Regions from separate parts of the Streptomyces sp. AMJ-169 genome, predicted to be linked through region 2. Evidence: riboswitches for the same ligand, from Rfam matches in the RefSeq annotation. Region 2 holds a riboswitch; the other holds the start of a gene.
The links. A riboswitch is a leader RNA that binds a small molecule or an ion and turns the genes downstream of it on or off. The one in region 2 is predicted to bind cobalamin.
Positions count from the first base shown of each region.

Region 1: another riboswitch for cobalamin. It lies ahead of ACYUD3_RS12230 (ABC transporter substrate-binding protein); the one in region 2 lies ahead of ACYUD3_RS13840 (ribonucleoside-diphosphate reductase subunit alpha).

Region 1 is NZ_JBVLTJ010000004.1:274,649-278,836, forward strand. Features, by position in the region: gene ACYUD3_RS12220 (FAD-binding dehydrogenase) at 1-365, opposite strand, end outside; gene ACYUD3_RS12225 (PucR family transcriptional regulator) at 554-1,768, shown strand; cobalamin riboswitch at 1,791-1,938, shown strand; gene ACYUD3_RS12230 (ABC transporter substrate-binding protein) at 2,011-3,024, shown strand; gene ACYUD3_RS12235 (FecCD family ABC transporter permease) at 3,054-4,097, shown strand; gene ACYUD3_RS12240 (ABC transporter ATP-binding protein) at 4,094-4,188, shown strand, end outside.
Region 2 is NZ_JBVLTJ010000005.1:113,134-117,321, forward strand. Features, by position in the region: gene ACYUD3_RS13830 (DUF3311 domain-containing protein) at 1-72, shown strand, start outside; gene mctP (monocarboxylate uptake permease MctP) at 69-1,664, shown strand; cobalamin riboswitch at 1,795-1,927, shown strand; gene ACYUD3_RS13840 (ribonucleoside-diphosphate reductase subunit alpha) at 2,063-4,188, shown strand, end outside.

The sequences.
Region 1 (4,188 bases), on a different contig from region 2:
GCCGTGCCCAGCCAGTCCTGCCAGGCGAGGTCGCGGCTGTCCTTGATGCCCATCAGGCGCTGTTCGTCGGAGTCGACGAAGAACAGCCCGCCGAAGGACCAGAACGCCTGCCCGCCGAGGCTCGCCTCGGGCTCCTGGTCGAGCAGGAGCACGCGGCGTCCGGCGGCGGCGAGTTCGGCGGTGGCGACGAGTCCGGCGAGGCCGTGCCCGACGACGATCGCGTCCGCGTCCTGCGCCGCCGCCGCGAACGCCGGGGCGCCCGCGAGGGACTGGGCGAGGGCGGCGCCGGCGAGGGCACCGCCGGCGGCGGTGAGGGCGTGGCGGCGGGATATCCCCGCGCCGGGCGTTCCTGTGAGGTTCTCCATGGGCTGCCTTCCGGAAAGGGGGCGAAAGACGTGCGGGGTACGGAGGGTGTTGCTGTGCGAGCTGGCTTGTTACCGTGAGTAGCACCCAGGAAACCAGGTCGTCATCTCAGTGCGGTAGTGGCCGGACGGCAACGCGGACCCGCCCCCGTTGTGGCCCGGACACAGCGCCGACGGGAAGGGAGGGAGCCGTGACCGTCCTCCAGGGACCGGAACCGGTCGCCGGCATCCTGTGCGCGATCGCCGTCGACACCGAGGTGTGCGGCGAGCTGGCCGTGGCCGCCCGTACCCGCTCCCCCGGCCTCGCCCGGCTCGCCGAGGCGGAGACCCGCTCGCACACGGACGCGCTGGTCCGCGCGGCGGGCGCCTGGTTCGCCGGGCCGCAGCGCCCCGGCGCCCTGGAGGAACAGGACTTCACCGCCGCCCTCCTCCTCGGCGCCGACCGCGCGGCGCAGGGCGTCCCCATGACCGTCGTCCTGCGCGGCGTGCAGGCGGCGCTGACGCGCGCGGTCGAGATCACGATGGACCGCTGCCACGCGGCGGGCGTCCCGGACCGGGCGGTCCTGGGCGCCGTCCTGCGGCTGAAGGAGTACGGCGACGCCGTGGAACGGCATGTCGTGAACGGCTACCGGGCCGCCGAGCGGGAGACCCCGCGCGGTACGGGCGCCGCCCGGGCCCGGCTGCTGCGGCAGGTGCTGCTGGGCGGCGCGGCCCCGCCCGCCGGGGAGCTGGCGCGCGCGGGGATCCGCCCCGGGCCGGACGGCCGCTACCACTGCCTGGCCGCCGTGGGCGCGGGCGTCCCGCCGGCCGTCCCGCCGGCCCACGCGGACGGGCATGTCACCTCCCTCACGTCGGCCCACCTCGACGGCCGTGTCACCTCCCTCACCGGCATCCCGGCCGCTCACCTGGACGGCCATGTCGCGGGGCTCGCCGCGCTGCCCCCGGCGGCGGAGCAGATCGAGGCCGGCGCCCTGGTCGTCGTCGCCCCGGCCGCGCCGCTCGCGGATCTGCCCGCGCTGTACCGGCTGTGCGTACGGGCGGTGGACCTGGGCCGGCGCCGGGGGCTGCTCGGGCTGTACGAACTGACCGACCTGGCCGCCGAGATCGCGCTGGCGGAACAGCCGCTGCTGGGCTCCTACGTCACCGCCCGGCTGCTGGGCGAGCTGGACCCGGCGGACGACTTCCACCGCCAACTGGCGCTCACCGCGCTGACGTTCCTCGACCACGGGCGGCGCCTGGACCAGACGGCGGCGGCCCTGTTCACCCACCCCAACACCGTCCGCTACCGCCTGGGCCGCCTCCAGCAGATCACCGGCGCCCCGCTCACCGACGGCGCGGGGACGCTGCACTGGTGGTGGGCGCTGACGAACTGGCTGCACGGCGGGCGGGAGAGACCTGTGTGGTAGCTTGCCCAGGCCAGTCGAACCCGTGTGCGTGCAGGTGGCGCACAGGTCAGGGAATCCGGTGGGAATCCGGAGCTGACGCGCAGCGGTGAGGGTGACGGGCGGGGCAGCGGCCACTGGACGAGGGTCCGGGAAGGCGCCTCGCGCGGGTGACCCCGAGTCCGAAGACCTGCTGGCGACCCCCTCCCGGGGAGCCTCGTACGACCGGGCTTCGCGTACGAGCCCTCGACGCCGAAGGACGCTCTGTGCCTCTCGCACGCCCCGCCGCCCTGACCCTGGCCGCCCTCTTCCTGCTGTCCGCGTGCGGCGGTCCGGCCAAGGACAGCGCGGCCTCCTCCGCCGCCGTGACACTCACCAACTGCGGGGAGCGGGTCACCGTCAAGAGCCCGCCGAAGCGGGCCGTCTCCCTCAACCAGGGGACCACCGAGATCATGCTGTCGCTGGGCCTCGCCGACCGGATGGCGGGTACGGCGACCTGGACGGACCCGGTGGAGAAGGGGCTGGAGAAGGAGAACGCGAAGGTGCCCCGGCTCGCGGACAACGCGCCCTCCTTCGAGAAGGTCCTGGACACCGAACCCGACTTCGTCGCCGCCTCCTTCGCCTCGACGCTCGGCAAGGGCGGCGTCGCCACGCGCGCGCAGTTCGGGAAGCTGGGCGTGCCGACGTACCTGTCCCCCTCGGACTGCACCGGCAAGGACAACAGCGGTGACGGCGACGGCTCGCGGACGGCTCCGCTCCAACTGGACGTGATCTACCGGGAGATCACCGACCTGGCGAAGGTCTTCGGCGTCGAGAGGCGCGGGCAGGAGCTGGTCGCCTCGCTCAAGTCCCGGGTGGCGAAGGCGACTTCGGGGCTGAAGGCCGAGAAGGTGTCCCTGCTGTACTGGTTCGCCAACGCGCAGTCGCCGTATCTCGCGGGCTGCTGCGGGGCGCCGGGGATCATCACCCGTGAGGTGGGGGCGCGCAACGCCTTCGCGGACTCCAAGGAGGAGTGGCCGCAGGCGGGCTGGGAGTCGGTCGCCGACCGCGACCCGGACGTCCTCGTCATCGGCGACCTCACGCGCAAGCAGCAGACCGCGGAGACGGCCGCGAAGAAGATCGAGTTCCTAGAGTCGAACGCGGTCACGAAGAACATGACGGCCGTGAAGGAGAAGCGGTACGTGCTGCTGTCGGGGCAGGCCATGAATCCGTCGATCCGGACGGTGGAGGGGATCGAGAAGGTCGCGGCGGGGCTGCGGGCGTACGGTCTCGCGGGGTGAGCCGGGGACTTACGGGGGCGCCGGGGACGGTGACTCGGGGGCTGACGGGGGCGCCGGGGACGGTGGCGCGGGGGCTGCTGTTCGGGGTCGGTGGGACGGTCGTACTGGCGCTGTCCGTCGCGCTGGCCATCACCATCGGTCCTGCAGACATCGCCGTGAGCGACGTGTGGGCGGCGGTCGGGTCCCATCTCGGGTTCGGGCACAGCGAGTTGAGCCCGCTGCGGGACGGCATCGTGTGGGATCTGCGGCTGCCGCGCACGCTGCTCGCGGCGGTGTGCGGGGCCGGGCTCGCGGTGTGCGGGGCGGTGATGCAGTCACTGCTGCGCAATCCGCTGGCCGACCCCTTCGTCCTCGGGGTGTCCTCCGGGGCGTCGACGGGCGCGGTCATGGTGGTCGTGCTCGGCGCGGGCGGGGGGCTGGTGTCGGTGTCGGGGGGCGCGTTCCTCGGCGCGGTCGTGTCGTTCGGCCTGGTGCTGCTGCTCAGCCACACCCTCGGCGGTACGACGGACCGGGTGGTGCTCGCCGGGGTCGCGGCCATGCAGCTGTTCTCGGCGCTGACCTCGTTCATCGTCATGACGGCCGCCGACGCCGAGACCACCCGGGGCATCCTCTTCTGGCTGCTGGGCTCGCTCAGCGGGGCCGGCTGGCCGGACGTCGCCGTCGGCGCGGCCGTCCTCGCGGCGGCCCTGCTGATCTGCACCGGCCAGGCCCGCACCCTCGACGCGTTCGCCTTCGGCCAGGACGCGGCGACGTCCCTGGGCGTCTCGGTGACCCGCACCCGGCTGATCCTGCTGTGTACGACGGCCCTGCTGACGGCCGCGCTGGTGAGTTCGGCCGGCGCGATCGGCTTCGTCGGCCTGGTCCTGCCGCACGCCACCCGCGCGCTCACCGGCCCCGGCCACACCCGCCTGCTGCCGGCGACGGCCCTTGCCGGGGCCGTCTTCCTCGTGTGGGTCGACACCCTCGCGCGGACCGTCCTCGAACCGCAGGAGGTCCCGGTGGGTGTGGTGACGTCGCTGATCGGGGTGCCCGCGTTCGTGGCGGTGCTGTACCGGAGCAGGGGGGCACGATGAGCGGGCTGCGGGCGGACGGGGTGTCCCGGAGCGCCGGGGGCGCGCTGATCCTCGACGGCGTCGAACTGACCCCGCACCCCGGCGGGGTGAC
Region 2 (4,188 bases):
GCGCTCACCATGACCGCGTACAAACTGTGGCAGCGTGACCAGCGCGCCCGCCGAGAGGGTGCGAACCGGTGAACGACGGTGTGAACGGCGTCGCGCTCGGCGTCTTCATCTTCTTCTTCGTCGCGGTCACCGCGATGGGCTTCCTCGCCGCGCGCTGGCGGCGGGCCGAGAACGAGCAGTCCCTGGACGAATGGGGGCTGGGCGGGCGGTCGTTCGGGACCTGGGTGACCTGGTTCCTGCTCGGCGGCGACCTCTACACGGCGTACACCTTCGTCGCCGTGCCCGCCGCGATCTACGCCGCCGGCGCGGCCGGCTTCTTCGCGGTGCCGTACACGATCCTCATCTACCCCCTGATCTTCACCTTCCTGCCCCGGCTGTGGTCGGTGTCGCACCAGCACGGGTACGTCACCACGTCCGACTTCGTGCGCGGGCGGTGGGGTTCGAAGGGGCTGTCCCTCGCGGTCGCCGTCACCGGTATCCTCGCGACGATGCCCTACATCGCGCTCCAGCTCGTCGGCATCCAGGCCGTCCTCGACGTCATGGGCGTCGGCGGCGGCGAGGACACCAACTGGTTCGTCAAGGACCTGCCCCTGCTGATCGCCTTCGGCGTCCTTGCCGCGTACACGTACTCCTCCGGGCTGCGGGCGCCGGCGCTCATCGCGTTCGTCAAGGACACCCTGATCTACATCGTCATCGTCGTCGCGGTCATCTACATCCCGATCAAGCTGGGCGGTTTCGGGGAGATCTTCGCCAAGGCGGACGAGAAGTTCACGACGGCCGGGGCGGGCGGGCTCGTCCCGGCCGAGGCGGGCCAATGGACGTACGCCACGCTGGCGCTGGGCTCCGCGCTGGCGCTGTTCATGTACCCCCACTCGATCACGGCGACCCTCTCCTCCAAGAGCCGCGACGTCATCCGGCGCAACACGACCATCCTGCCGCTGTATTCCCTCATGCTCGGGCTGCTGGGCCTGCTCGGGTTCATGGCGATCGCGGCGGGCGTGAAGGTGAGCAACGGGCAGCTGGCGATCCCGCAGCTGTTCGAGGACATGTTCCCCGACTGGTTCGCCGGGGTGGCGTTCGCCGCGATCGGGATCGGCGCGCTGGTCCCGGCGGCGATCATGTCCATCGCGGCGGCGAACTTGTTCACCCGCAACATCTACAAAGACTTCATCCGCCCCGACGCGACGCCGGAACAGGAGACGAAGATCTCGAAACTCGTCTCCCTGCTGGTGAAGGTGGGCGCCCTGGTCTTCGTCCTCACCATGGACAAAACGGTGGCGATCAACTTCCAGCTCCTGGGCGGCATCTGGATCCTCCAGACCTTCCCGGCCCTGGTGGGCGGCCTGTTCACCCGCTGGTTCCACCGCTGGGCGCTGCTGGGCGGCTGGGCGGTGGGCATGCTCTACGGCACGATCGCCGCCTACGGCGTGGCCTCCCCCACCCAGGAGCACTTCGGCGGCAGCTCCAAGGAGATCCCCGGAATCGGAGAGATCGGCTACATCGGCCTGACGGCGTTCGTACTGAACGTGGCGGTGTCGGTGGTCCTGACGTTCGTCCTGAGGGCGGCGAAGGCACCGGAGGGGGTCGACGAGACACGGCCGGAGGACTACACGGCGGATGCGGGTGACCCGGGGGTACAGCGGGATCTGACTGCGGCGCACTAGAGCCGCATCCGACCCGCAGCGGGCCACCGAGGGAACCCCCCGAGGTGGCCCGCACTCTTTTGTCGCCGCCCCACAATTGACGCTCCGAAGCCAACACGACACAACATCTGGTGGTGCCACGACAGCCCGGCACTAGATGTATGCTCATGCTCGCTGTCGCCGCAGGGGAATCCGGCGCGAATCCGGAACTGTCCCGCAACGGTGTACTTATGCGCATACGCATGAGAGTCAGTCCGAGGACCTGCCGACCGCATACGCCCAGCCGTGTCCAGGACGGCTCGGCGTGCCCTGACGTCCGGGCCTCGCGGAGTGGGCCGGGGTGCAACCGCGCATACGTGCGTCCGTGCTGCCCCCTGCCCTCGCCGAAGGCCCACCCGCCGAGCGAGGGAGAGCCCCACGTGACCATCGCGCCAGCCGCACCGGTTTCAGCAGAGGTCATCGAGAACGACGGCCCCGGTGCCGCCCTTCTGCGCACCCTGACCGAGCTGACCGCCGACCTCCCCGACGCCGACCCCGGCCGGGTCGCCGCCGCCGCGCTGCGGGGCCGTTCCGCCCACGCGGACGAGGCGGAACTGCGCGAGCTGGCGACGGAGGCCGCCGCGGGCCTGATCTCCGAGGACCCCGCGTACTCCCGCCTCGCCGCCCGCCTGCTGACGATCAGCATCCGCGCCGAGGCCGCCTCCCAGGGGGTGACCACGTTCACGGAGTCGATCGCGGTCGGCCACCGCGAGGGCCTGATCGCCGACCGCACCGCCGACTTCGCGCAGCTGCACGCCCAGGCCCTCGACGCGCTGATCGACCCGGCCGCCGACGACCGCTTCGGCTACTTCGGCCTGCGCACCCTGCACAGCCGCTACCTGCTGCGCCACCCCCTCACCCGCAAGGTCGTCGAGACCCCGCAGCTCTTCCTGCTGCGCGTCGCCTCCGGCCTCGCCGAGGACGACAGCGTCCGCGCCCTGGACGAAGTCACCGCCCTGTACGGCCTGATGAGCCGGCTGGACTACCTCCCGTCGTCCCCGACGCTCTTCAACTCCGGCACCCGCCACCCCCAGATGTCCTCCTGCTACCTCCTGGACTCCCCCAAGGACGAGCTGGACTCCATCTACGACCGCTACCACCAGGTCGCCCGCCTGTCCAAGCACGCCGGCGGCATCGGCCTGTCGTACTCCCGCATCCGCTCCCGGGGTTCGCTGATCCGGGGCACCAACGGGCACTCCAACGGGATCGTGCCGTTCCTGAAGACGCTGGACGCGAGTGTCGCGGCCGTGAACCAGGGCGGGCGGCGCAAGGGCGCGGCGGCGGTGTACCTCGAGACCTGGCACTCCGACATCGAGGAGTTCCTGGAGCTGCGGGACAACACCGGCGAGGACGCGCGCCGTACGCACAACCTGAACCTGGCGCACTGGATCCCGGACGAGTTCATGCGCCGCGTGAACGCCGACCAGGACTGGTCGCTGTTCTCCCCCTCGGACGTGCCCGAGCTGGTCGACCTGTGGGGCGACGGGTTCGACGCCGCCTACCGCGCGGCCGAGGCCAAGGGTCTCGCCAAGAAGACCATCCCGGCGCGTGAGCTGTACGGCCGCATGATGCGGACGCTGGCGCAGACCGGCAACGGCTGGATGACGTTCAAGGACGCCGCCAACCGCACCGCGAACCAGACCGCCGAGCCCGGTCACGTGGTCCACTCCTCCAACCTCTGCACGGAGATCCTGGAGGTCACCGACGACGGCGAGACGGCCGTGTGCAACCTGGGTTCGGTGAACCTGGGCGCGTTCGTGACCGGCGGTGACATCGACTGGGAGCGGCTGGACGAGACCGTCCGCACCGCCGTGACCTTCCTCGACCGGGTCGTCGACATCAACTTCTACCCGACCGAGCAGGCCGGCCGCTCCAACTCCAAGTGGCGGCCCGTGGGCCTGGGCGCGATGGGCCTCCAGGACGTCTTCTTCAAGCTGCGCATCCCCTTCGACTCCCCCGAGGCGAAGGCGCTGTCCACGAAGATCGCCGAGCGCGTCATGCTCGCCTCGTACGAGGCGTCCGCCGACCTCGCCGAGCGCAGCGGCCCGCTCCCGGCGTGGGAGAAGACCCGCACCGCGCGCGGTGTGCTGCACCCGGACCACTTCGGTGTGGAGTTCACCTGGCCGGAGCGCTGGGCGGCCCTGCGCGAGCGGATCGCGGCGACCGGCCTGCGCAACTCCCTCCTCCTCGCGATCGCCCCGACGGCGACCATCGCGTCCATCGCGGGCGTGTACGAGTGCATCGAGCCGCAGGTCTCCAACCTGTTCAAGCGCGAGACGCTGTCCGGCGAGTTCCTCCAGGTCAACTCCTACCTGGTGCAGGACCTCAAGGACCTCGGCGTGTGGGACGCCCGTACCCGTGAGGCGCTGCGCGAGGCCAACGGCTCGGTGCAGGACTTCGTGTGGATCCCGGACGAGGTGCGCGCCCTGTACCGCACCGCGTGGGAGATCCCGCAGCGCGGCCTGATCGACATGGCCGCCGCCCGCACCCCGTACCTGGACCAGGC